Regions from separate parts of the Pseudarthrobacter sp. BIM B-2242 genome, predicted to be linked through region 2. Evidence: riboswitches for the same ligand, from Rfam matches in the RefSeq annotation. Region 2 holds a riboswitch; each other region holds the start of a gene.
The links. A riboswitch is a leader RNA that binds a small molecule or an ion and turns the genes downstream of it on or off. The one in region 2 is predicted to bind cyclic di-AMP.
Positions count from the first base shown of each region.

Region 1 (7,772 bases), 1.7 Mb from region 2:
GTTCAGTTGTCCTTAATGTCGACGCCTTGGCAACAGCTTGGACCGGGCTTTATCGAGGTCCCCGTTATCCTGCATCACCTGGCCCGGCGGGTTGAGGCGTGCGGAAGCCTCGTCGGGCTTGGCCGTGGCCGTGGCAGGTTTGCAGTTCTGGTTTTCCGCTGCGGTCAGCCCAGGACGCCCAGGGCGTTACCTACGATGTCGAACAAATCGGTGTTGTCCACGCTGCCCTGCAGTTGCTCCGAGCCTGGGCCGTAGGCGTAAACGGGCACGTCTGCACCGGAGTGGTTGCCGGAGGCGTAGCTCAGCCAAAGACTGGCTTCCTTTGAACCGTCCTTGACTTGGGGCGGGTCGCTCGGCGTCCGGAAGGTGGCAGGGCCGAAGTTTTGCTGGTCCTTTGCGCCTGCACCGTTGCTGATACCGGTTGAACGTTCCGGGTCCTTGAAGTTTCCGTCGGACCGGGTCGGGGTGGAGTTATTGGCGGCGTTCCCGGAATCGACGTTGACCGGGGGCGCGGCTGCTTCGGCGTTAGTGAAGGAGCCCTTTTCGATGATGTGGAAACCGCCGGTTTCGTGGTCGGCGGTAACAATGACCAGGGTATTGCCGTCCTTCTTGGCGAAGTCCAGGGCTGCGGCGACGGCATCGTCGAAGGCCTTGACTTCCTCCAGTGTCTGGGCCGCGTCGTTGTCGTGGGACCGCTTGTCAATCAAGGAACCTTCAACCTGCAGGTAAAAACCCTTGCCGCTGCTTTCCTGTTGCTGGTTTAGAAGCTCAAGAGCTTTCTTTGTCATCTCCGGCAGGGACGGCTCCTTCGCCTGGGGAGCTCCGGGGTCGTCCTGCTTGGCTTTTTCAACGGTCAGGTTTCCCTTGTTGAACAGGCCAAAGACCTTCTCCCCCACGGCTCCGTTCAGGTCGTCCCGGGTCGCGGGAATCTGGCTGGAAACCGAACCCAGGATCGAGTAGCCCTGCTCCTTCAGCTCGGTTTCATCCGAGGCGTCAAAGCGGCGCAGGCCGCCGCCGAAGATGATGTCCGCGGTACCGTTGCGGGCGATCTGGTCTGCGATCGGGGTTACTCGGACATCACTGGTCGGCAGCGGCTCACCGGTGATCTCTGTGTCCTGGCACGCGTCCGCGGAGTAGTCCGGTCCCTGGCAGCCGCGGGACAGGACGTGGCTCATCTGCCCGGCCGGGGACGCGTCGGTAATTTCGGCCGTGGAGACACTGCCAGTGCGGTAGCCGGTCTGCTTGGCCAACTCCATCATGGTCGGCACCACATGGCCCGTGGCATCCACCCCGAGGGCGGCGTTGTAGGTTTTCACCCCGGAGGCCCACGCCGTGGCTGCAGCGGCGGAATCGGTGACCAGTTCCGGGGCGAAGTCAGACTGCCCCGGCTGGCCGGAGTTTTTCTGCACAGCATAGGTACTGACAGAACCGTGGGCCGGGAGGGTTTCCATAACCAGCCTGCCCTCGGCACCGTAGAAACGCTCCCTGCCGGCAGTGACTTGGGTGCGGCCCATGCCGTCACCAAGCAGATATATAACGTTCTGGGCTGTGCCAGGTGCCGGCTTGGTGGCGGTAAACACCGCGGACGAGATCAGCCCGGTGGCCACGACGGTGGCCACGACGGCTGCCAGGACGACCCAAATGATCCTGCGTCTTTTCCGTGCAGGGTCGGCGGGCGTGACGTCGGCCGGAACTTGTGTCATCGGAGGGTGCTTTCCTGTCAGGGGCGGGGGGCTATATCGCCTTTGCCTCAAACCGTACCGCGGCCATAGCACTACCCGAGGGTTTCTCGAGCCAATGGAAATAGATCCGTTCAGAAAGGATACGCATGTTCCGGGGCATTGAATCAGTTAAGGACAACCCGGCCTTCATCCGGCTGGCCCGCCCGGTCCTACCAACCGGTGCGCCCATCAGTGGGGCCTGTTCCAAAGGCAGCCGCTGAACAGAAGCCTTTTAGCGGCGGCGAAGACGGAATGCACTTCCGGCTTCGCCTTCGTCTTCTTCCAAAGCATGTTTCAGACTTCACAAATGATTATGTGGCCGACCGGGCAGGAAGACGGGCCGTTCTTTTTCGACTCCCGGCGGGCGGCGGCGCGATTGTTCAGCCCCCGTCCTTAGCGCCGTCCTTCAGGTATTCGGACGGGGGATCGCTGCTTTGCGTTATGCAAATGTGACAACGCCGTGGTTTTTGCAGTAGGGTCGGACGCGTGCCGGTCTCAGAATGCGGCACTCCTGAGCAGATTTGCCTAACTCTGCCGCTGCCCCGGGATCCCTTCGCAACATTCGTCCGGCAGAGACGGGGAAACCACATGACGGCCTGCTTCGGGCGGGCCTTGGGGTGAAGCCGCGCCTCCTGCCTTGCGCTGGAGATGCGGCCGGGTGTCTCCCATCCGAATCCGACAGCTAACCTCGCAGGCAGTGGGAGAGGCCCTTTTTCGTGTCTATTCGCCGTGCTCACGGCCGCCACCGCGCGGTCCCCGTTCAGACCAGTGCCCTTGCGGTCCTGTCCAAATCCGTCGCTGAAAACGCCGGCGGTGTGGGCCGTCAGGCCGCCGTCATCGCGGCAGCTTCCGGGCTCGTCCTGACCAGCGGCCTTGCAGCGCAGGCAGCGGACGCGCCGGCCCAGCGGGACACGGAGCCGACCTCGACCCTGGAGCTCGCCAGCCAGGTCCAGGCCCCGCTCAGCGCAGACGCCACCGTCCAGATCTCCTTCGAACGTCCCGCCGTGAAGACCACGCCGGCCCCTGTCGTGGAAGCGCCGAAACCGGTCGCCGTCCAGGCCCCCAAGGCAGCCGCTCCGGCCGCGCCCGCCGCCGTGAAGGCTGCTGCGCCGGCCAAGGCCAAAGCCCAGGTCACTGTCACCCCCGCCCCTGCTGCCGCGCCGGCAGCCGCCCCGGCGGCCGCTCCGGCAGCAGGTGGAGTCAACGCCACCATGGTCTCCTCGGCCTACGCGCAGATCGGCATGATCCAGGACTGCACCCGGCTGGTGGAAAACGCCCTGAACGCTGCAGGGATCCCCGTCGGTGACCTCGGTCCCATGCAGTTCATGAACTACGGCACCGTGGTCTCCGATCCCCAGCCCGGGGACATGGTCATGCAGCCCGGCCACGTCGGCATCTACGTCGGCAACGGCCAGGTCCTCAGCTCCGGGCTGAACGGCAAGAACGAAACCGCGGTCCACCCGCTGACCTGGATGACGTCCAAGGGCGCCGTCACCTTCGTCCGCGCAGGCAAATAAATCCACTGAAGGCCGGTCATTCGGTGCCTTGGGGGCGGCGAATCACCGGCCTTCAGTATCGCTTGAGCAGCACCCGCCGCGAATGCTGTTCCTGGAACTACGGCCTGTCCGCACTGACCAGCCGACCGCTTAGTAACGATTTGGACACGGCCTGCACGGCTTCTTCTCCTCAGCGTCCAGCCCTTGCCTTGTGCACGAGGTCAGTATCGGCGTCGTAGCGATCGCGGCAGGAGCCTGGCTCTCAGGCGCGCCGGCAGGGTCTTCGAACCCCACAAAGCCCGCCTGACTTCCTGGACATCGGCCCAGGTTGGAGACACCGTCCCGGGTACGGGTTGTACCTTCGCAGCAGCGTACATTTGCATCTCAAAGGCGTGGCGGAGCCTGGTCAGTGAGTCGACGGCCTGGCTGTTGAACCGCGCCTGCTGCATCAGTCGGCTGGTAAAAGCCCGCGGTGTTTCTGCCGCGCCCGGAGTGTAGCCATGGTCAACGGCGCTTTCCGTCGTCTCGGCCCAGGCGATGCTGGCTGCTTGTTGCGGATTCGACCTGAGAAAGCGGCGCTTCCGTCCACCGGATCTGGCGGCGCGGATCAGGAAGGGCGCGGCGGCCAGAAACAGCAGGACCAAGGCCACCACCGTCATGCCGGGCTCCACGCCGGAAGGGATGGGCGTGCCCGGCGTGCCGCTGCCCGAAAGTCCCGGGGCAGGAGTCGGGGATGTCCCGGTGTCCGGCATGGATAAGCCGTCGGGTCTGAGGTCGTCTTCTACCGGGAGGTTTGGAGGAGTTGCCGGTTGCTGCGCGTAGTCCGGGACCACGCCGCGGGAGGGTGTCGGTTCGAACCTCACCCAGCCGGCACCGCGGAAGTACAGCTCAGGCCAGGCATGGGCATCCTTGGAATCAACGGCGAATTCGGGCAGCTGTTCACCGCCAACCAGAACGGCGTTCCCGGTTGGGTCCCCTGGTGCATAACCGACTGCGACGCGGCTCGGGATCCCGGCCAGCCGGGCCATGACAGCCATGGCACCGGCGAAGTGGACGCAGTAGCCGGCTTTTACCTCAAGGAACCGGCCAATGACTTCAAGGCCGGTGCCATCGTAGTTTCCTTCAACAGGCGCCTGGAGGGAGTAGGTGAAGTCACCGCCGCGGAGGTAATTCTGGATGGCCATTGCTTTGTTATAGGGGTTGATCAAGTCCGAGGTGAGGTTCGACGCCGTTTCCCTGACGACTGTCGGAAGATCCTCGGACAGGTAACTAAACCGGGCGTCAACTTCGTCATTCCCCACAGGTGCGCTGCCGGCAAGGACTTCACGCGTCAATTCCGGTACTGAACTGGTCACCTGGTAGCTTTGCCCGGCCGAAGTTTCCCCTGTAGCCGACAATACCGTCAGTGTTCGCGGATCCCATGTCCACCGGCCGTCGACTCCCGTGATGCTCATTGGGGCATAGGGTGCCAGCAACCACGGACTCGTAAAGCTTCGGGTATCGATCCGGGTGCTGATCAGGTTCCCGCCGCCGACCGGAAGGCCGGCACTCAGGCCCATCTGCCTGATCCCGGTGCGGCGGGAATCCATGCGCTGCTCCGGTTGCCATCGCCTGCCCGAGAAGTCCTCCAGCGTTGTCAGCCGCAGATACAGTGGCTCATCGGCGGTAGTGGCATAGGTGATCCGGCCAGAACCGTCGGGCTCCCGCAGGGAGTTTCCCAGGGTTACGCTCGGGTCGAGCCCGGATGCTGCCGTCCACCATTGCAGGCGGGATCCCTGCGGAAACGTTCCGGTGGTGAATCCCGGGACCATGGCAGGCAGAACGAGGGCCAGGCTGAGCGCGGCCGCCCCGATGGTTGCGGCCCGGGCAAGGTAGACGGCAGCCGCTGCCCGGCCTTGAGCTTCAAAGCTTTCCCGCCATTGCCCGGTAGCCAGGAGGAAGATGTAGCCTGCGGCGGCTGCAGTGAATGCGGGAACACCGACGCTGTCAGGAAGGATGATTGCGGGGATGGAAAGGACGGCCAGCAGGGGTATTCCGCTGGTCGCGGGCATCCTGCAGGTGATGGCCAGGGTATCGATGAGCAGTGCGGCCAGGCCGGTTGCGGCACAGGTGATCAAGAGGACGCCCTCGCCGGGCGCCACCGGTGCCAGCTCTGAGGCGACGGTGGTTTCGGCGTTTTCGAGCAAAGACGCAAGACGTTCCGTGGCCTGAGAGCCCGGGATAATGCCCAGGAAACTTTGGTCACGGAAAAACTGCCAGACGAGCACCCCGGCAAGGGTCAAAAGGCCCGCCCCCAGGCTCAGGACCGGGGGCCAACGGAGGCTCCGTGTCCCTGCTGTCGCCGTCAATACGGCAGCGGCAGTAAACATTACGTTCGGAAGCCAGCCCCAGCCGTCAAGGACTCCATGGATGCTCAGCGATACCAGGACCATTGCCACCAGGGCGGCCAGCGATACCATCAAGTGCCGCTGACTCTCCGCGGCGTGGTTGCTTTGCCTCAGGGAGCGCCGCTGTTGCGGGTCGGGCTCCGGAAGCGTCTGGCGGTCCGTCGCAGTGGCGGTTTCCATGGAGACGATGTTCTTTCCGCTATGGAAAAAGGGGAGGCCGATGGAACAGGACGGTCGGCGGAACGGTGGAAGGTTTCCTGCCCGCGGAGCGCTGATCGATTGTGGTCATGGAAACCTTCCTTATGCAGGCCAAGGAAGAATCCCTGGGAGCTGCGCCGGGAGAAATCACTGGATTGACATTCCAACGTGTTGATCGAGTGGAAGGTTCCGCTAACGGATAGGTGCTTGAACCTGTTGAGGTCACCACCACCGTGTTCGATCCAGCTGATGCTGTAACGTCGGGGAAGGCAATCATCCGCCGCACCATTGGTCCGGCACCAGCCCGGAACTTCGGTCCGGGCCTAATATTTAAGAGGAAGTTCATGGATTCGACCGTGCCAGACAAGACGACAAGCCAGGGGGCGCGAACTGACGGGGACCAGGGAGTGGCGGCCGGGATGCCCCTCGGTGCCAAGCGGCTGGTACTCCTGGGCGGTTTAGGCGTTCCCGTCGGTCTGGTTGCCGGGCCGTATGTGCTCGGCATGCAGCTCCTGGCAGTGACCGGGGTAGTGGCGATAGCCATCGCCTTGTCCTACCGGGATGGCACGGCGTGGTTTTCCCGGTGGTCGTGGCTGACAGCGTGCGCGGGCCTCATATGGACAGGGGCCACCGTCGCGTACTGGCTGACCATCATTGCCGCTGCGGATGCGTCCGCCCCTGCGCCGCCGGTGTCCTCCGTACTGTTCTATGTGGGCGTTGCCGCATTCGTCCTGATGGCCGGGGCTGTTCTGGTTGCCGCCGTGGCCAGGTACACGGGCCGCAGGCGGTCGGCGAAGGCCCGGCTTCACGCGCAAAACCCCGAGACCGCGCCATAAAAAGCCGCCGTGACAGGGCACCTTTCCGGTGCCCTGTCACGGCGGCTGCGAATGGGAACGTCCCCCGTAGCGTCAGCCCTGGTTGCCGGGCCGCTCCCGGCGGCGGCGGGCGAGGTAAAGGATGCCTCCCAGGACGGCGATGATGGCAGCGCCGATCCCTGTCACGAGTGGACCGTTGCTGTCATCCGGGCGGGGAGCCTGGGGCATCGCGTTTGCCGCGGCGCTTGGGGTTGGCGATGCTGTCACGGACTCCGATACTGGCGCTGCCGGTGAGGCCGTTGGCACCGCCGCGGGGTCCTGGACGGTGAAGGAGTAGTTTCCCTCGATGGGGTGGCCGTCGGAGGAGACCGTCCGCCACAACACGGTGTAGGGTCCGTTGCTTCCCGGGGCGACTTTGGTTGAGATCGTCGGGCCGGTCACCGTGACCTGTCCGTCGCTGAGCGTTTTTCCGGTCGAGTCGGTCACGGTGATCACGCTCAGGTTCAGGCTCTTCGAATCCGTGGGCGGTTCCGACAAGGTGAGGGTCACGGTGTCGGGGGCGGCTGTCACCGTAGCGTCCCGGTCCGGGGATGTGGACTGGAGAGCGTCATGGGCCCGCGCTGGTCCGGCGCCGATTGCTGTGAGCAGCAGCGCTCCGGCGAGAGCCAGGCCGGCCCGGGAGCGTGCGTTCTTTTTCCGTGCTGTCATGGGTTCTTCACTTCTGTTCGTATCCGGTCCCCGCACTGCAGAGCGCAGGCGGGTTGCCCTGCCGTCACCGGCGAGGGTCTTATGAGCAGCCCAAGCGTGGCGGCGGCCCACGGACAACGGTTTGAACGGGGACTGTGACGCCAGGAGGAAGAGGCCGCCGGGTACGGAGCGGCTGGCGGAAGCCCGGCGGAATAATGACAGGATCGATGGGTCCGTTGAGGGGACGCAGCCACGCCGCAAGCGCCCAGAGGGCGGCCTCGCCGCGGGCAAGGAGGAGTGCTGTAGCCAGCGTTGCAATGACGTGCGCGAACGTCATTGGCGAACCGGCGTCGGCCATCAGATGCTGATGGGTCGCTGCGCTTTCCAGCATCAATGGCCCGGCCGCCAGCCCGGGCCCGTGATGTGAAGGCTCTGAACCGGGCACGGCGCCGGCGGACAGGGTTGAGA
Region 1 is NZ_CP061721.1:2,467,321-2,475,092, forward strand. Features, by position in the region: gene IDT60_RS11360 (alkaline phosphatase) at 165-1,703, opposite strand; cyclic di-AMP (ydaO/yuaA leader) riboswitch at 2,234-2,432, shown strand; gene IDT60_RS11365 (NlpC/P60 family protein) at 2,438-3,238, shown strand; gene IDT60_RS11370 (DUF3488 and transglutaminase-like domain-containing protein) at 3,439-5,784, opposite strand; gene IDT60_RS11375 (hypothetical protein) at 6,159-6,638, shown strand; gene IDT60_RS11380 (copper resistance CopC family protein) at 6,711-7,325, opposite strand; gene IDT60_RS11385 (hypothetical protein) at 7,405-7,772, opposite strand, start outside.
Region 1: it holds a riboswitch for cyclic di-AMP, as region 2 does, so the genes downstream of both, IDT60_RS11365 (NlpC/P60 family protein) here and IDT60_RS03660 (C40 family peptidase) in region 2, are expected to answer to the same signal.

Region 2 (7,772 bases):
GGACCGGAAACTCGAGCGCCTTGGGTGAGCCGTCCAGAACATACTTATGCACCTTGCGGCGCTGCGTCACGCGTCCCATCAGCGGCCTGGGCTGGTGCTCTGAGGGCCCTTGCTGCTGGGGTTCCGGACCTTGCTGCGGGGAGTGTTCATAGCTCAATCATCGCATCACGGCCGGACTGCGGAGCACACCCGGCCAGGAAGAACCTGCGGCCGGGTCCGGGTCCTGCAGCCTCAGCAGTTCAGTCCAGCAGGGCGCTCCAATCCACGGGGCCGGCCGGCTTCGCGCGGTCTTTTACCCCGTCCTTGGCCGCAGTCCGGTTGGCTGCCCTGGCCGCAGTCCGGGTTTTGGCCTTTGCGCCCGCCGGTTCCGGTACGGGCAAGGGCGGCCCCCACGGCAATGCGAATGCAGGCACGGGCTCGCCAAGCTGCACGCCGTGCGGCGGAACCACCATCACGCCGTCCGCCGACGCGAGCCCGCGCATCATCCCGGGACCCGTGTGCCTCGCAGGGGAAGCCATTCCGTACAGGAGCCTGAACGGAAGGAGCCGGGTCCGGCCGGGCTCGGGCTCCAGGGTTGTCCCGCAAGGGACCTCCTGCACGGGCGGCAGGGGTGCGTGGCCCAAGCCGGCCAGGAGCGGTGCCCCCACCGTCGATAAAGCCATCATGGCGGCCAAAGGGTTGCCGGGCAGCCCCAGGACAAAGCGCCCGTCCGGCAGTTCGGCCAGGACGGCCGGATGCCCGGGGCGCATGGCGATGCCATCGATGATCAGCCGACCGCCCAGCTCCGATACTGCACGGCGGAGGTGATCGGTGTGGGATGGTCCCGTTCCGCCGGTGGTAATGACGACGTCGGCGGGCAGGGCAGCCGGGTCCGGAACCTCAGGCGGGAGGTCCTCCAGCCCTGCCAGCCACTCTGCATACGAATCGCCGATTTTCTCCTTGCCGGCGAAAATGCCGCCAAGCATGGCCACCACTGATGCGAGCTGCGGCCCGAACGTGTCCCTGACCTGCCCGGGCACGGGCAGGCCTTCCGCCACGACTTCGGACCCCGTGAGCAGCAGCTTCACCACCGGCTTCCCGCGGACCAGCAGGTCGTCGTACCCGGCCAGGGCAGCGAAGGCCAGGTGTGCCGGGTTCAGTGTGACGCCGGCCTTGACCAGGACTTCCCCCGCAGCTGCTTCCTCGCCGGCCTTCCGGATGTGCTGGCCGTTCCGCGGTTCCCCTGGACGGGCGGTGCCGCCGGTCAGCAAAAGCGGCAGGCCGTCGTCGTCGGTGCCCAGCACTGCACTCTCGCTGCGCAGCACTGCCTTGGCACCGGGCGGAATCAGTCCCCCGGTGACAATCGGGCTGGCCTGGTGCGGGGCGAGCCGCTGGCCGGCCTCCGCCACGATCCACGGACCGCTGCCGTTGACCGCCCAGCCGTCCATCGCCGAGGACGCATAGTGCGGCATATCGTGCAGCGCGGTGATGTCTTCAACCAGGACCCTGCCCAGCGCCTGCGCCAGCGGTACCCGTCCGGGTGGAATGGGCGTGGCACTGTCGAAGGCGGCTTGGCGCGCCTCTTCCCAGGTATGGGCCAGGTGTTTGGCGTGGGTGTCAGGTGCGGGCGCGTGCGTTGGGTCGGGGCTCCCGGGTTTGTCGCCGGGGGCGGCGGTCATTCGACGGTGATCATTCGACGGGCGCCCCGGTGGCTTCGGAAGCGTAGTCTGCAACGAGGGAGCGGGCGCGGTCCATGGCAGCAGTTATGGCCGCAGCGTCGGACGCCTGCCCCGATCCCGCCGCGATGCCCGCCGCAAGCCCGGCGATAAATGTCGTCAGCGGTGCGGCCGGGCGGACCACGGTATGGGCAGCCACGCCGGCAAGGGAGAGGATGGCGTTCACATCGATCTGGACGTCCTCCAGCTCATATGCCTGCAGCAGCGCCCGGCTCCACTCTTCCAGGGTCTCATCCTGACTTTTCACGCTTTGCCTCCCAAATCATCTGCGGCCGCGTTGCTCCGGAACCCGCTGATCGGGTCCCGGCCGGCCACTCCAAGCGCGGCGGCATCGTCCCAGGTGTCCACATCTGACGTGGAGCCGGCCGGAACGGCGACAGGCTGTACGTCAAGACTAGCAAGGAGTGCCATGACCGAACTGTTGATTAAGCTTCCTCTGCCGGCAAGGTCAGCAACGGCACGTTGTAGCGCAGCCGTGCTATAAAAGCCCGCCAAGGGCTGCAGCCGGCCGTCCCCGGAAACAGCCACAACCCCGTCCTGTTTGCTGCTGCTGAAATTCCCGCCGGCCCGTTCATTGATGAGCAGCGCATCTGCCAGGGCCGACACCGCATCTGCGCTATTGGGCATGTCGCAGGCAAGCACCAGGGTGAACCTGGAAGGGGGTCGGCCGGTTCTCTCCAGCTCCGCGAGCCCGGCGGCGATGGCGGCGGCGGGCCCGCTGAAGGCCGGCTCTTCCCGGCACCTGAGGATGCCGGCGGGCAGGTCTCCCTCACCGGGGCCCACCACCACCACGACCCGGGCACCCCCGGCTGCGGCGACCGAACGGCGCAACAGAGTGTCGCCGTCGTACGTCAGGTGCTGCTTGGGCACACCGCCAAGACGCGCGGAGCGGCCCCCGGCGAGAATCACGGCATCAAAATCGAGGCTTTCAGCGTCCACCCACCCAGCCTAGCTGCGACGGAAGGGTCAGGCCGCCCGTTCCGGCAACAGGAAGGGATCCCATGCGGGCGTCGGCTTCTCAAGTTCCTTGATCTGCCAGATGGTGCCGTGCGGCGGTTCGGGCACAATCCGCAGCTTCCACCCCATCTCGGCGGGGGTGTGATCACCCTTGGTGTTGTTGCACCGCAGGCACGCGGCGACGAGGTTCTCCCACGAATCTGCACCGCCGCGGGATTTTGGCTGGACATGGTCGATGGTGTGGGCACCTTTGCCGCAGTATGCACACCGGTGGCCATCGCGCCGCAGGACTCCGCGGCGGCTGACCGCGGTGTGGTGGTTGTATCGGGGGCGGATGTACCGGTTCAGGAGGATCACGGACGGGCGGCCCAGAATCTCCTGCGGACCCACGACCGGGTCGTCGCCCTCGGCTATAACGCTGGCCTTGCCCGTCAGCACAAGCACCAGCGCCCGGCGGAAGGTAACAACCGCCAGCGGTTCATATCCAGCATTCAGAACGAGAGTGCGCATGCACTTACCTCTTCGTGGCCGCACCCGTCAGGGGCACGAGGGCCGGCTGCCCCCGGCATATCCGGGCTATGGATCGACACCACAAGAGTAAACAAAAAATACCGGGATTAACTAATCGACCTCAGTCCGGGGCGACGTGTCAAATCTGCCCGGCGTCCAATCCGTGCCGGAAGGCCCGGCAGACAACAAAGGACCCCCGCCATCAGGCGGAGGTCCCTTGGAAGTTCAATCAGCTGCTAGGACACGCGGATGAAGACCGGGCCCGAACCAACGTTGGCGCTGAACACAACGGTCTGGTTGCCGTTGTAGCCGCCGTGAACAGCCTGGCCGTTGCCGGCGTAGACCGCGACGTGGGCCATGCCTGCTCCACCGTCTGCGTAGTAGATGAGGTCGCCCGGCTGGGCTTCGGCTGCACTGACGGTGCGGCCAAGGCCGAGGTAGCCTGCGGGCCAGTCGTGGAAGTTGATTCCGACGGCGGCGAGAGAGTTGGTGACCAGCATGGTGCAATCCTGGTTTACGCCGAGCTGTGCGTAGGCAGCGGACAGGATGGCCTGGCCCTTGCCGCTGGCGGCAGCGGGAGCGGCGGGCGCGGCCGGGGCAGCCGGGGTGGACGACGCAACCTTGATTGCGGCCGCGGGCTGGGCAGCAGGTGCGGCAGGTGCCTCAACTGCTTCAACAACGGGCTCCGGCTCTTCAACGGGAGCCGGCGTGGTGGTCACAGCAGGCTTCTCGTAGGAGATGGCGATGGTGGAGGCAGCCGAAATGATGGCCGGCGCTGAAACCTCAACCTCAAGGTTGGAGGCCGAAGCGGCTTCCCGCTGAATGTTGGTGTCTGCGGCGTTGGCCGCAATCCCGCTGGTCAGGACCAGGCCGGAGGCAGCAGCGATAACCGCGGCCTGGCGGCCCATGCCACCGGCGTTGTCGCCGACAGCCTTGGCAATGACAGCAAGCGAGTTGGTCTTGGTGACCTCGGCGCGGTGCCGTGCAACAGTTGCACGAGTAGTCATTAAAATTTCTCTCTTTCGTGTTCCTCAGGGCCTTTTGGGCAGCCCGAGGGCTGTGGACGCGCCGGCATCTTGGGGGCACGCCGGCACGCCCCGAACGGGGATTTTTTAAGGGTTTCTAGCGAAGAAACGGGGAGTTGATCCGGATAACCGGATTTAGCCCATGGTGTAGAAGGAGGACGATCCTGTTGCCGCAACAGCGTGCAGCAACGTGCCCTGTGACGGGTTCAGCGCGCTGATCATCATGCCGTTGCCGACGTAGATACCAACGTGCGCTCCGCCGTTCTGCATCACCAGGTCACCCGGGGCCGGGGTGGCGGTGGGCCGCATCGCGGTCCAGGCATTGACGCGGGGAATGCTGATGCCGGCCTGGGCGTAAACCCACTGGGTGAAGCCGGAGCAGTCCCAGCCATTGGGAGAGGTGCCTCCCCAGACGTAAGGGCTGCCGATACCGGTGTACGCAATTGCTGCCAAGCCCGAACCTGCGGCTGCAGAAACAGTGTCCGCAAGCTTGGTCTCGGCTGCACCGGCAGCGGCGGTTTCCGTTTCAGCTGCCGCTTCGGCTGCTGTTTCGGAAGCCGTGGACTGTGCACGGACCGGTTCGATCTTCGGCGCCGGCGTGGTCTCGACCACAATGCGCTCGAAGGAAACCGTGGCCGTGGGCGCGGCAGTGACGGCAAGCGCAGTCTGCGTTGAACCGGACTCGGTGGAGGCGGACACACCTGCGGTGGTGTCCGCGGCGTTGGCCGGAAGCCCCATGGTCAGGATCAGACCTGACGCAGCTGCGATGACAGCAGCCTGGCGACCTACGGTCCCGGCGTTTGCACTAACAGCCTTGGACACGGAGCCCAAGGGGTTGGTGCGAACCGTTTGCGCGCGGTGGCGCGCAGAATTATGGCGTGAAGACACGAAGGTAGCCTCTCCCAATGCCTGCGAGGTGAGCTGTCGGATTCGGATGGGAGTCACCCGGCCGCGCCGCTTCCTGGGAAGCTTTGCGACTTAACCCCAAGGCCTTCAGGATCGAAGACCAAAATTGGTTCCCCCGCCCCTGCCAGACGAATTCATGCGAACGGACCTTGAGCGGTGGCAGAGCTAGGCAATCCACTCAAGAACGTCAACTTCGGAAAAGTTGACGCGCTTTAGACGTTACAGCAGTTCAGAGCCAATGTCACATTCAGGTCACGGCAGGTCTCGGTGAATTGAGAGCTAGCGCTCATTTTGCGCTTAGAGCCAGCCTGTGGGGTCAACAACTTCGCCGTTGACCTGGACTTCAAAGTGGAGGTGGCAGCCCGTGGAGGCCCCCGTGGTGCCGCTGAGGGCCACGACATCGCCGCGGGTCACTGTCTGGCCTGTGCTGACCGTTGCGGACGACAGGTGGTTGTACGTGGTCTCCAGGCCGTTGCCATGGTCCACCACTACCCGGTTGCCGCCGCCGTACTGGTGCCAGCCGACGAACGTCACGGTGCCACTGGCAGCAGCCAGCACCGACGTACCGCACTGGGCCATGAAGTCCTGGCCGCGGTGGAAGTCCCCGGACCCGCCCGTGATGGGGCTGATCCGGAATCCGAACGGTGACGCCGTGGAGAGTTCTGCGAGCGGTGCGCCCAGGCTGCCCGCGGAGGCCGCAGGCGTAATAGAGCCGGCCGACTGCGCACTCAGCAACTGCTTGAGCTTGCCGTCGGGGTCACCCTCCGTCACAACTGACGAGCGGCTGAAGTCGATCTGAGCCGCTGCTTCAGCGGAAATCTCGGGCTGCGGGGTTGCGGAAACCGCGCCGACGGACTGGCCCGGCTGCTGGTCGGCCATCACCGGACCCGTGACCGGAACCGTCACAGTGAGGGCCAGGCCAGTGGCCGCGAGGGCAATTCCGGCTTTCTGGCCAATACCGCTGGCGGCCGCAAAATCGGTCATCTGCCTGAACGCGCCACGCCGCTGACGCCGCGCTGCGCGCTGTACGTCGCGTGGCCTCTCCGCGGAAAATTCCTCGGCAGCCCGCGGCGCCGAAGCGGGGCCTGCCGCGCGGCGGCGGCCCCTGGAGTATTGCGTGGTCAAGAATGTTCCTCTCTGGATAGCCTGCGAAGTTAGCTGTCGGATTCGGGTCAGAGAGTTCAAAGACCCGGTCCGCCGTGGCAAGCATTTGGCGCAGGGGTATCCCGGGAGATTCTTCCGCTGGAAAGGCTTGCTGCTGACGGACTTCACCCCAAGGCAGCTTTTTGACTGCCGGTTGTGGTTCCTCCGCCTCTGCCAGTTGGTGACTTTGCACCTGATCCGCTGGCAGAGCTCGGCTCCGGATCAGGTAACGCTTTTGTATCGACGCTTGGCTTAAACTATATGCGACGAAGCGGGGAGGTAACAATTCCGTTATCTTTTGCGGAATGCGCGACGATCCGCTAGCGGGGCCCTGGAGCGGCGCTCCGGACCGCCGGGCAGCGGGGACGTGACGTCCGTCAGGCGGGTCCTCTAGCGGACAGAAACGAAGACGTGCGCAGCCACTTCGGGCGGGAGCTCAAGCGCACCCTCAATGCCGGGAACCCGCACGGAAATGTACTCCCCGACGCGTTCCAGGGAAACGGAGGCGCCCGGCCGAATCCCGCCTTCATCCAGCTGCACAAGCAACTCAGGTTCTACCTGGATGGGTTCTGCCAGGCGGTTCACCGTCACGCTCGATGTTGGCCCGTAGCCCAGCATGGCCTCTACGAGATTAATCACACCGGCGTCCGGAACGGAGGATGTTCCGCCCAGCGCTGCCAGGCCGGGGATGGGATTGCCGTAAGGAGATTCAGTGGGGTGGTCGAGCAGTTCGTAGATGCGCCGCTCAACGCGCTCGCTCATCACGTGCTCCCAGCGGCAGGCTTCGTCGTGGACGTAAGCCCAGTCCAGGCCGATGACATCAGCCAGGAGGCGCTCAGCGAGCCGGTGCTTGCGCATGACCTCGGTGGCCCGCTTGCGCCCTGTCCCGGTCAGTTCCAGATGGCGGTCGCCGGAGACCACAACCAGTCCGTCGCGCTCCATCCGGCCGATGGTTTGGGACACCGTAGGTCCGGAGTGCCGCAGCCGCTCGGCGATGCGGGCGCGAAGGGCAACGATGTTCTCTTCTTCAAGCTCCAAAATGGTTCGAAGATACATCTCCGTGGTATCGATCAGATCCGTCATCCAGCTCAGCTCCTCGAGCGCAGTACCTAGCGTTGTCCCACCGTATCGCGTCCCAGCCGCGTCGAGGTCCGGTGAAAAGCTTAGCCTATTTTGAGTTTGTCCGGATAATCCCGCAGGGTGCAGATCGTCTCGTTGATTGGACTATGACGGTGCCGGTTCCCGCCCGTTCTTCTGTTTCAGGCAGAATAAAAGCGGCCCTCGTTGCAGTCGTTGCTGACTGCCGGCCACCCCACCGTCCCGGACGCCAACATGTCCACGCCGAATTGGAGCCCTTGTGAGCGAAACCAGCATCACTATTCCTGCCGACCTCCTGCCCAAGGACGGACGCTTCGGCGCGGGACCATCCAAGGTCAGGCCGGAGCAGCTTGAAGCACTCCAGGCGGCATCCCGGACCATCCTGGGTACCTCACACCGCCAGGCGCCCGTCAAGAAC
Region 2 is NZ_CP061721.1:766,883-774,654, reverse strand. Features, by position in the region: gene fdhD (formate dehydrogenase accessory sulfurtransferase FdhD) at 1-79, opposite strand, end outside; gene IDT60_RS03680 (molybdopterin molybdotransferase MoeA) at 240-1,658, opposite strand; gene IDT60_RS23155 (DUF6457 domain-containing protein) at 1,669-1,962, opposite strand; gene IDT60_RS03675 (molybdenum cofactor guanylyltransferase) at 1,959-2,654, opposite strand; gene IDT60_RS03670 (HNH endonuclease) at 2,682-3,182, opposite strand; gene IDT60_RS03665 (NlpC/P60 family protein) at 3,419-4,189, opposite strand; gene IDT60_RS03660 (C40 family peptidase) at 4,343-5,029, opposite strand; cyclic di-AMP (ydaO/yuaA leader) riboswitch at 5,100-5,271, opposite strand; gene IDT60_RS03655 (M23 family metallopeptidase) at 5,411-6,238, opposite strand; cyclic di-AMP (ydaO/yuaA leader) riboswitch at 6,242-6,483, opposite strand; gene IDT60_RS03650 (metal-dependent transcriptional regulator) at 6,647-7,339, opposite strand; gene serC (phosphoserine transaminase) at 7,614-7,772, shown strand, end outside.

Region 3 (7,772 bases), 140 kb from region 2:
CTTCGACAGCTCCCGCAGCCGCTCCGCCGCCTGGCGGATGGCCACCACCTCCGCATGGGCAGTGGGGTCGCCGAGTTCCTCCCTCTGATTCCGTCCGGAACCCAGCACGCCGCCGTCGGGCCCTATCACCACGGCGCCGATGGGGACGTCATCCGTGGCCAGTGCACGCCGGGCTTCGCCGAGGGCAAGGCCCATCCATTCGTTGTGGGTCTTTTCGCCGGGCACCATGGCTCAATGATAGTTTCGAGGGATATCCGTCCTTGCCACCCCACCGACGCCAGGAGGAACCCGTGGACCTCGATACATTTCGAGCCCGTTTAGGTCATTGGTTCAAACCGTACGCAGCCTTGTGGCTCACGCTGCTGGTCGGTGGGGTCCTGGTAGTGACCATGGCGCTTCTCGGTGCCGAGGTCTACGACAACGTTGTGGACGACGAAGGGCTGGCGTCCCTTGACCTGCCGGCGCTCGAGTATTCACAGAGCCTGAGGAACCCTGCGCTGGACGCGGGAGTAACGGCATTCACCAATATCGGCGGTGGCATCGGCATGCCCATCCTGGCGAGCATCCTGACGGCCTGGCTCACGTTCCTGAGCAGGACCTGGCGGCCGATCATCCTGGTGGGCGGCGCGGCGGCTGTCTCCACCCTGGCCACCACGGTCGGCAAACGCCTGGTTGGCCGTACCCGCCCGGACCACGTCGAGGCAGTCCCGCCGTACGAAACGTCGCCGTCCTTCCCCAGCGGCCACACGCTGAACACGACAGTGGTGATCGGCGTCCTGGTGTACATCATGTGCCTGCAGTTCGAGATGGCCTGGGCGCGCATCACCGCCATCTCCGCCGGGGTGGTGTTCATCATCGCCATGGGCCTGAGCCGTGTGTTCCTCGGCCACCACTGGCTGACAGACGTTATGGCCGGCTGGTTCCTGGGACTCGCGTGGGTGGGGATCGTAATCCTTGCGCACCGGCTGTTCCACGTCCTGCGAAAACGCGAGCACGCCGGCCCGGCACCCACATTCGAGCACCCCGCCATCCGTGACGACGAGCACCCCGCCGTCCGGGACGACCAGCCCAGCTGATCCCCGGCAGGGGCTGCCCGCCCGGATGATAGTTTTGACCCATGCGCACTCTTGTTGTGGACCACCCGCTGGTCGCCCATAAGCTCACCGTCCTGAGGGACAAAAACACGCCGTCGCCGGTCTTCCGGATGCTGACGGAAGAGCTGGTGACACTGCTCGCGTACGAGGCCACCCGCGATGTGCGCACGCAGCCGGTGACCATCGAAACACCTGTGAGCACCACCGTTGGCACCGCTTTCACCAAGCCAACCCCGCTGGTGGTACCCATCCTGCGCGCGGGCCTCGGCATGCTGGAAGGCATGACCAAGCTGGTGCCCACCGCTGAAGTCGGCTTCCTGGGCATGGCCCGCGACGAGGAAACCCTGGACATCATCACTTACGCAGAACGCCTGCCGGAGGACCTCACGGACCGGCAGATCTTTGTGCTGGACCCGATGCTGGCCACCGGAGGCACCCTCCGCGAAGCCATCAAGTTCCTGTTCAAGCGAGGCGCCTCTGACGTCACCTGCATCTGCCTTCTGGCCGCCCCCGAAGGCCTGGCGAAGCTGGAAGAAGAACTTGCTGATGCCAACGTAACCATCGTGCTCGCTTCCATCGACGAGAAGCTGAACGACAAGTCCTACATTGTTCCCGGGCTCGGCGACGCGGGTGACCGCCTGTACGGCATTGCCGGCTAAGCGGCAGTATTTGCCGGGCAGAGGGTAGCATCCAGGTCTTTCGGTTTTAAGAGGCCGCCGCTAGCCTGTGCGGATGGACTGGAAACTTGAACTCGTCTTTGTCCCTGTGTCCGATGTGGACCGCGCGAAGGATTTTTACGTCAACAAGGTTGGCTTTAATGCCGACTTCGACGAGCGGCCCATGGACGGCATCCGCTTTGTCCAGCTGACGCCACGCGGCTCCGGCTGCTCCATCTGTATTGGCGAGGGCCTCAATGATGCCCCGCCGGGCACAGCCCCGAGCCTGCAGCTGGTGGTCAGTGACATCCATGCCGCCCATGACTACCTCAAGAACAACGGGGTGGACGTGAGCGACGTGGACGTCCAGGCCTGGGGTCACTTTGTGTACTTCGCGGACCCTGACGGCAACAAGTGGGCCGTGCAGTACATCCCGGGACGGGAAGCCTAGGACACTCGGGACACGAAGCCTGGAACATCTGGGGCAAGATGGAGCGATGAGCATTCCAGCCCCCGCTTCCACCGTCATGCTTTCCTGCCGTGCAGTCCTCTTCGACATGGACGGCACCCTGGTGGACTCCACCGCTGTCGTCGAGCAGGTGTGGGGTGAGTTCGCCGCACGCTACAGCCTGGACATCGCAGAGATCATCCGGACTTCACATGGTGTGCAGGCCATTGACACTGTGCGGCGGTTCGCGCCGGAGGGTGCAGACGTGGCCGCCCTCACGGAGGAACTCGGCGCAATGGAACGCGTGCGGACCGAGGGCATTGTCGCGCTGCCGGGCATCGCCCGCCTGCTACAGAGCCTCCCGGCTGACGCGATCGCGCTGGTCACTTCCGCAGACCGGCTTCTGGCGGATATCCGCATGGAAGCCGCAGGGCTGGCCATGCCGGCAACAGCCCTCACTGCGGACCTGGTGACGCGGGGCAAGCCGCATCCTGAAGGCTACCTGCGGGCCGCTTCACTGCTGGGCGTGGAGCCGGAGGATGCCGTGGTGTTTGAGGATGCGCCGGCCGGAATTGCCGCCGGTGTGGCCGCAGGCATGCGGACCGTGGCCGTGGGTCCTAATACCGGCCCGCTGCCTGAAGGGGTGCTGCATATCCAGGACTACAGTTCAGTCACTGCAGCAGTGGATGCGGACGCCACGGGCCGCAGGATCATTTCATTCCGGCTCTAGGGCCGGCATCCACTTCCATTTGTGCGCAGGAACGGCGCTGCCCCGTCACCGGACACGCAGGGTCCGGCAATGCCGGATGCCGTGGGCTCCCGCTCACGACAGCAGGCCCTGAACCGGGGGATTCAGGGCCTGCTGCGCATTACGGATGCTGAAAATCTGGCTTAGTACCAGTTGTTCGACAGGTGGAAGTTCAGCGCACCGCACGGTGACTGGTAGCGCTCCTGGATGTAGTTCAGTCCCCAGTTGATCTGGGTGCGGTAGTTGGTGAGCCAGTCCGCACCTGCGCTCGCCATTTTCTCGGCGGGGAGCGACTGGACGATGCCGTAGGCACCGCTGCTGGGGTTGGTGGCCGTGGTGGTCCAGTCAGATTCCTTGGTCCACAGGGTCTGCAGGCACTGCATCTGGTCCGGCGCCCAGCCGTAGCTGGCCAGCTGGCCAGCCGCATATGCCTGGGCTCCGGCGGGGTCGTCCACGGCTACAGCCGGGGCAGGCTCAGGGGCGGGTGCGGGCTCGGGGGCCGGGGCCGGTGCCGGTTCAGCGGCCTGCGGGGCAACGCTGATTTCGGGCTCCGGGGACGGGGCGGCCTTGGCCTGAACCTCTGCTTTTTCCATGCTCAGCTTGGACTCGAGGTCGGCCGTGGACAACTGCTGGGTGTCGCTGGCAGCTGCCAGCTGGCTGGCTTCGTTTGCCTGGCCTGCTGCGCCCACACCGATGAGGAGAGCGCATGCCGCGGTGAAGACGGCTGCCCGCTGGGCCAGGGAGGGAATCTTGCGGTGATTTTTGGTGGACCCGTTCTCCGGGCGCGTTTGTACCTTGGATTCAGACATGATGGATCGCCTCTCACACCTGCGGAGTTAGCTGTCGGGTTCGGATGAGGGCATCCGGCCACACGGAAACATCACGTGCTGGCTTCACCCCAAGGGCATTTACGCCCGGGACTCTGGGTCCCCCGCCTCTGCCTCTGAATACGGGATCCGGGAAGCGGCAGAGCTTGGCGACATCCGGATATGCGGCCCGAACGGGAACCGCACCCCATTGACGCTACAGGAGCGCGGAGCTTAAGTCACATTTTGGTAACGGAGATCACGACGTCGGCGCGTTGCCTTGCGGTGCCGTAACTCCCATGGGAAGGCGCAAAACAAACGCCGTGCGTCCAGGGCGCGATGCTACGTCAACCGTGCCGCCGTGCGCCTCGGCGATTGACTGGACGATGGACAGGCCGAGGCCGCTGGTGCCTTCGGCGGCCCCAACGCCGGACGCGGGCGCAGTGCCTTTGCGGGCCGCGTCTGCGCGGGCAAACCTGGCAAAAACGTGGTCCACGAATTCCGGTGGGATGCCGCCGCCGTCGTCCGTCACGGTAACGACTGCACTGCCGGCGGACTTTTCCACACTGGTGACCACGGTGGTGCCCGGGGCCGTGTGCTTGCGCGCGTTGGAGAGCAGATTTACCAGTACCTGGCGAAGCTGCGCCGCGTCGCCATTGACCGACACCGGCTCATCAGGGAGTTCCAGGCGCCAGTTGTGGCCGGGTGCGATAACTTTTTCATCGCTGACTGCCTCGATCACGAGCTGGGTCAGGTCAACCTCGCTGAGTTTCAGGGGCTGCCCTTCGTCAAGCCGGGCGAGCAGGAGCAGGTCCTCCACCAGGGTGGTCATGCGTTCGGACTGGCTCTGCACGCGTGCGAGGGACTTCCGGCCGTCCGGCGTGAAGTCTTCGGTCATCCGCATCAGCTCCGTGTACCCGCGGATGGCGGTCAACGGGGTGCGCAGTTCATGCGAGGCATCGGCAACGAACTGCCGCACCTTCGTCTCGCTCCGCTGACGCGCCTCAAGGGCGCTGGCGACGTTGTCCAGCATCAGGTTCAGGGCGTGGCCCACGCTGCCCACTTCGGTTCCGGGATTGGCGGTCGACGGCGGGACGCGCACCGCGAGGGCCACCTCGCCGGCGTCCAGCGGGAGCCGCGCAACCTTGGTTGCCACCTCGGACAGCTGCTCCAACGGCTGCATGGTCCGGCGGATCAGCACCGTTCCGGCGAGTCCGATCAGCACCAGCCCGCCCAGCGAGACAAAGACAAAGGTCCACACCAGGGAAGCGAGGGTGCTTTCCTTGCCGGCCAGGGGAAGCCCGGTGACCAAAACGTCGCCGAAGCCGGTTTCCACGGCCACAATCCGGTAATCCCCGTTGGAGAGTGGGCGATCCACGGGATTGCCGTTCCGCGTCAGCGCCAGCAGTGTTTGCTTGTCTTCAGAGCTGAGCGCAGACCGGGTGGTGTCCGAGTCGAGGTAGCCGCCAATGTTGATCTGACCGTTGACGATGCGCGCATTCAGGGTTCCGACACTCTGGCCACGGGCATCCAGGGGATCCCTGCCGTTGAAGCCACCCTGGGGCGGGCGGCCGGGATCATTCGAGCGGTTGGCGGCCTGGCTCAACTGTTCATCCAGCTGCCTGGTAAGGAACGAATCCATGGAGGCATAGCTGAACAGGCCCACGGCGCCGCAGATGGCCACCAGCAACGTCATTGCCAGCAGGATCAGGCGCGTGCGCAGGTGCCAGGTTGCCGGTTTCAGCCAGCTGCGGCCAGGGTGCGTGATTTCTCGCGGCATGGACGGCGGCGCTATTCGGCCGGTTTGATGACGTAGCCGGCACCCCGCACGGTGTGAATCATGGGCGGGTGCACTGCATCCACCTTCTTGCGAAGATAGGAGATGTAGAGCTCCACAATGTTCGCCTGGCCGCCGAAATCGTAGTTCCAGACCCGGTCGAGGATCTGCGCCTTGCTGATGACGCGCCTGGGGTTCTCCATCAGGTAGCGGAGCAGCTCGAACTGGGTTGCCGTCAGCTGCAGCCCGTCACCGGCCCGGGTGACTTCACGGGTGTCGATGTTGAGGACAAGGTCGCCCACCACCAGCTCGGCCGTGTCCATCGCAGCCACGCCGGACCGCTGAACCAGGCGGTGCAGCCGCAGCAGGACCTCTTCCATGCTGAAGGGCTTCGTGACGTAGTCGTCCCCGCCGGCGGCCAGCCCTACAATCCGGTCCTGGACGGCGTCCTTGGCAGTCAGGAACAGCGCAGGTACCTCCGGGGCAAAGGCGCGGATCCTGCCCAGCAGCTCAACGCCGTCGAACCCCGGCAGCATGACGTCCAGTACCAGGACGTCCGGGCGGAACTCCTTGGCGAGCTTTACGGCCTCCGGGCCGTCCGCGGCCACGGCAACGGACCAGCCGGCCATGCGCAACCCCATGCTCATAAGCTCAGAGAGGCTGGGTTCGTCGTCGACTACCAAGGCGCGGATAGGGGAGCCGTCCGGGTGGGTCAGCTGCGGAAGGTTGTTGGTCATGGAGTGCGAAGTGGCCATGGGACAACTCTCTGATCTTTCGGTTAGCTCACGCTATGGGGTTCCTGTGTGCACGCTGTGAATCTCAGCCTAGCGAGCTGAACGGCCCGCCGGCGCGTCCCCCGGTCCTATGTGCGGAACGGCACCACGGGGCCTAAAGACCGTGTTAAGCCGCTTCCGTTGCCGGTTTGGACGAAATTCCCGGCTGCAGGAGCGTCCGCGGGTGGACAGAAGACAAAACGGGAGGCGCAATTTCGGTAAACCATACGTCGATGAATTTCAAGAGTCCGTGCCTGGTTCCAGCCGAATAAAGTTCGTCAACTTTGCCTGCACGGGCGGTTCTTCCGGATAACAAGTGTTATTTTATCGTTCTGCCAGAATCGTGATCTACACCACAATTTGCGGTTTTGTCTCACAATGCGGAATGACTGACCCTTTGTTACTTGCAAGTTTTCATTGTTACGTTGCACACTTTCAATTGTGAACAAGAACTCAACAGCACCTGCAGCCGCAGAATATTGGCCCAGCACATCCGCTGCTGCCGACATGCGCTGTTGTCGAATGCACGCCTGACCTTCAAACCCCACGAAGTTCTTAGGCATTCGCCTACTCCCCCCGGTCCAGAGTCGGGCGCCCCTCCCTTCCAGATTTTCATTGCAGGCAACCCGAGCATTCGAGCCGCGATGACGGCCATTCACATTGAGGTAAGCATTCATGTCAGTTGCATCCGGATACGTCCACATCTCCGTCCGTAACGCAGGTAAGCCCAGCCAGGCAGCCGGGCTCCGCCAAGGCTTTGGCACCCGGCCCGCGTTCGCCCCGGCCACCTCCGGAACCAGCTTTCCCGCTCCCGGCTACGTCCCCCAGGGTTACAACCCCAACTCCTACGGCCAGCTGCGCGCCGTCCAGCCCGCCGAAGCCGCGCCGTTTACCGCGCCGACGCCGGTGGTATCGGGGCCCAACACCGTGCGCCCCGTCGCCAACGACAACGTGGCCCGTGGATTTGTCCTGTACATGGGGATCGATGAGGAGACTGCCGCAGCTGCAGGAACCTCCATTGCCAAGCTTGCCCAGGAAATCCGCGCCTATGCGCAGTCCCTCATCACCGGTGCCGAAACGTACGCAGCGGTCGCCATGGCTCCCGCGGGCGCCCCGGGTTCCGCGCTCGACGTCGTCCGTTCCACCTTTGGCGACCCCACCGTCAACGCACAGAAGCGCACCGAAACCGCCCGGCTGCAGCAGTCTGCGGAGCCGCGTCCGTCCGGTGTGCTGATCGACCTTGCCCGCCGCGAAGTCCACCTCGACGGCGAATCCCTGAACCTGACCTTCAAAGAGTTCGAACTCCTTAACTACCTCGTCGAAAACGGCACCCGCACGGTTGGCCGCGATGAACTGCTCGAGGGCCTGTGGCGCAACGCCGAGGAGGTCCCGAACGAGCGCACCATCGACGTCCACATCCGCCGTCTCCGCTCCAAGCTCGGCCGCCTGGCCAACACTGTCCGCACGGTC
Region 3 is NZ_CP061721.1:627,480-635,251, forward strand. Features, by position in the region: gene IDT60_RS03040 (nucleoside deaminase) at 1-228, opposite strand, end outside; gene IDT60_RS03045 (phosphatase PAP2 family protein) at 291-1,076, shown strand; gene upp (uracil phosphoribosyltransferase) at 1,118-1,753, shown strand; gene IDT60_RS03055 (VOC family protein) at 1,827-2,201, shown strand; gene IDT60_RS03060 (HAD-IA family hydrolase) at 2,248-2,928, shown strand; gene IDT60_RS03065 (hypothetical protein) at 3,090-3,755, opposite strand; cyclic di-AMP (ydaO/yuaA leader) riboswitch at 3,761-3,909, opposite strand; gene IDT60_RS03070 (HAMP domain-containing sensor histidine kinase) at 4,012-5,532, opposite strand; gene IDT60_RS03075 (response regulator transcription factor) at 5,544-6,284, opposite strand; gene IDT60_RS03080 (winged helix-turn-helix domain-containing protein) at 6,978-7,772, shown strand, end outside.
Region 3: it holds a riboswitch for cyclic di-AMP, as region 2 does, so the genes downstream of both, IDT60_RS03065 (hypothetical protein) here and IDT60_RS03660 (C40 family peptidase) in region 2, are expected to answer to the same signal.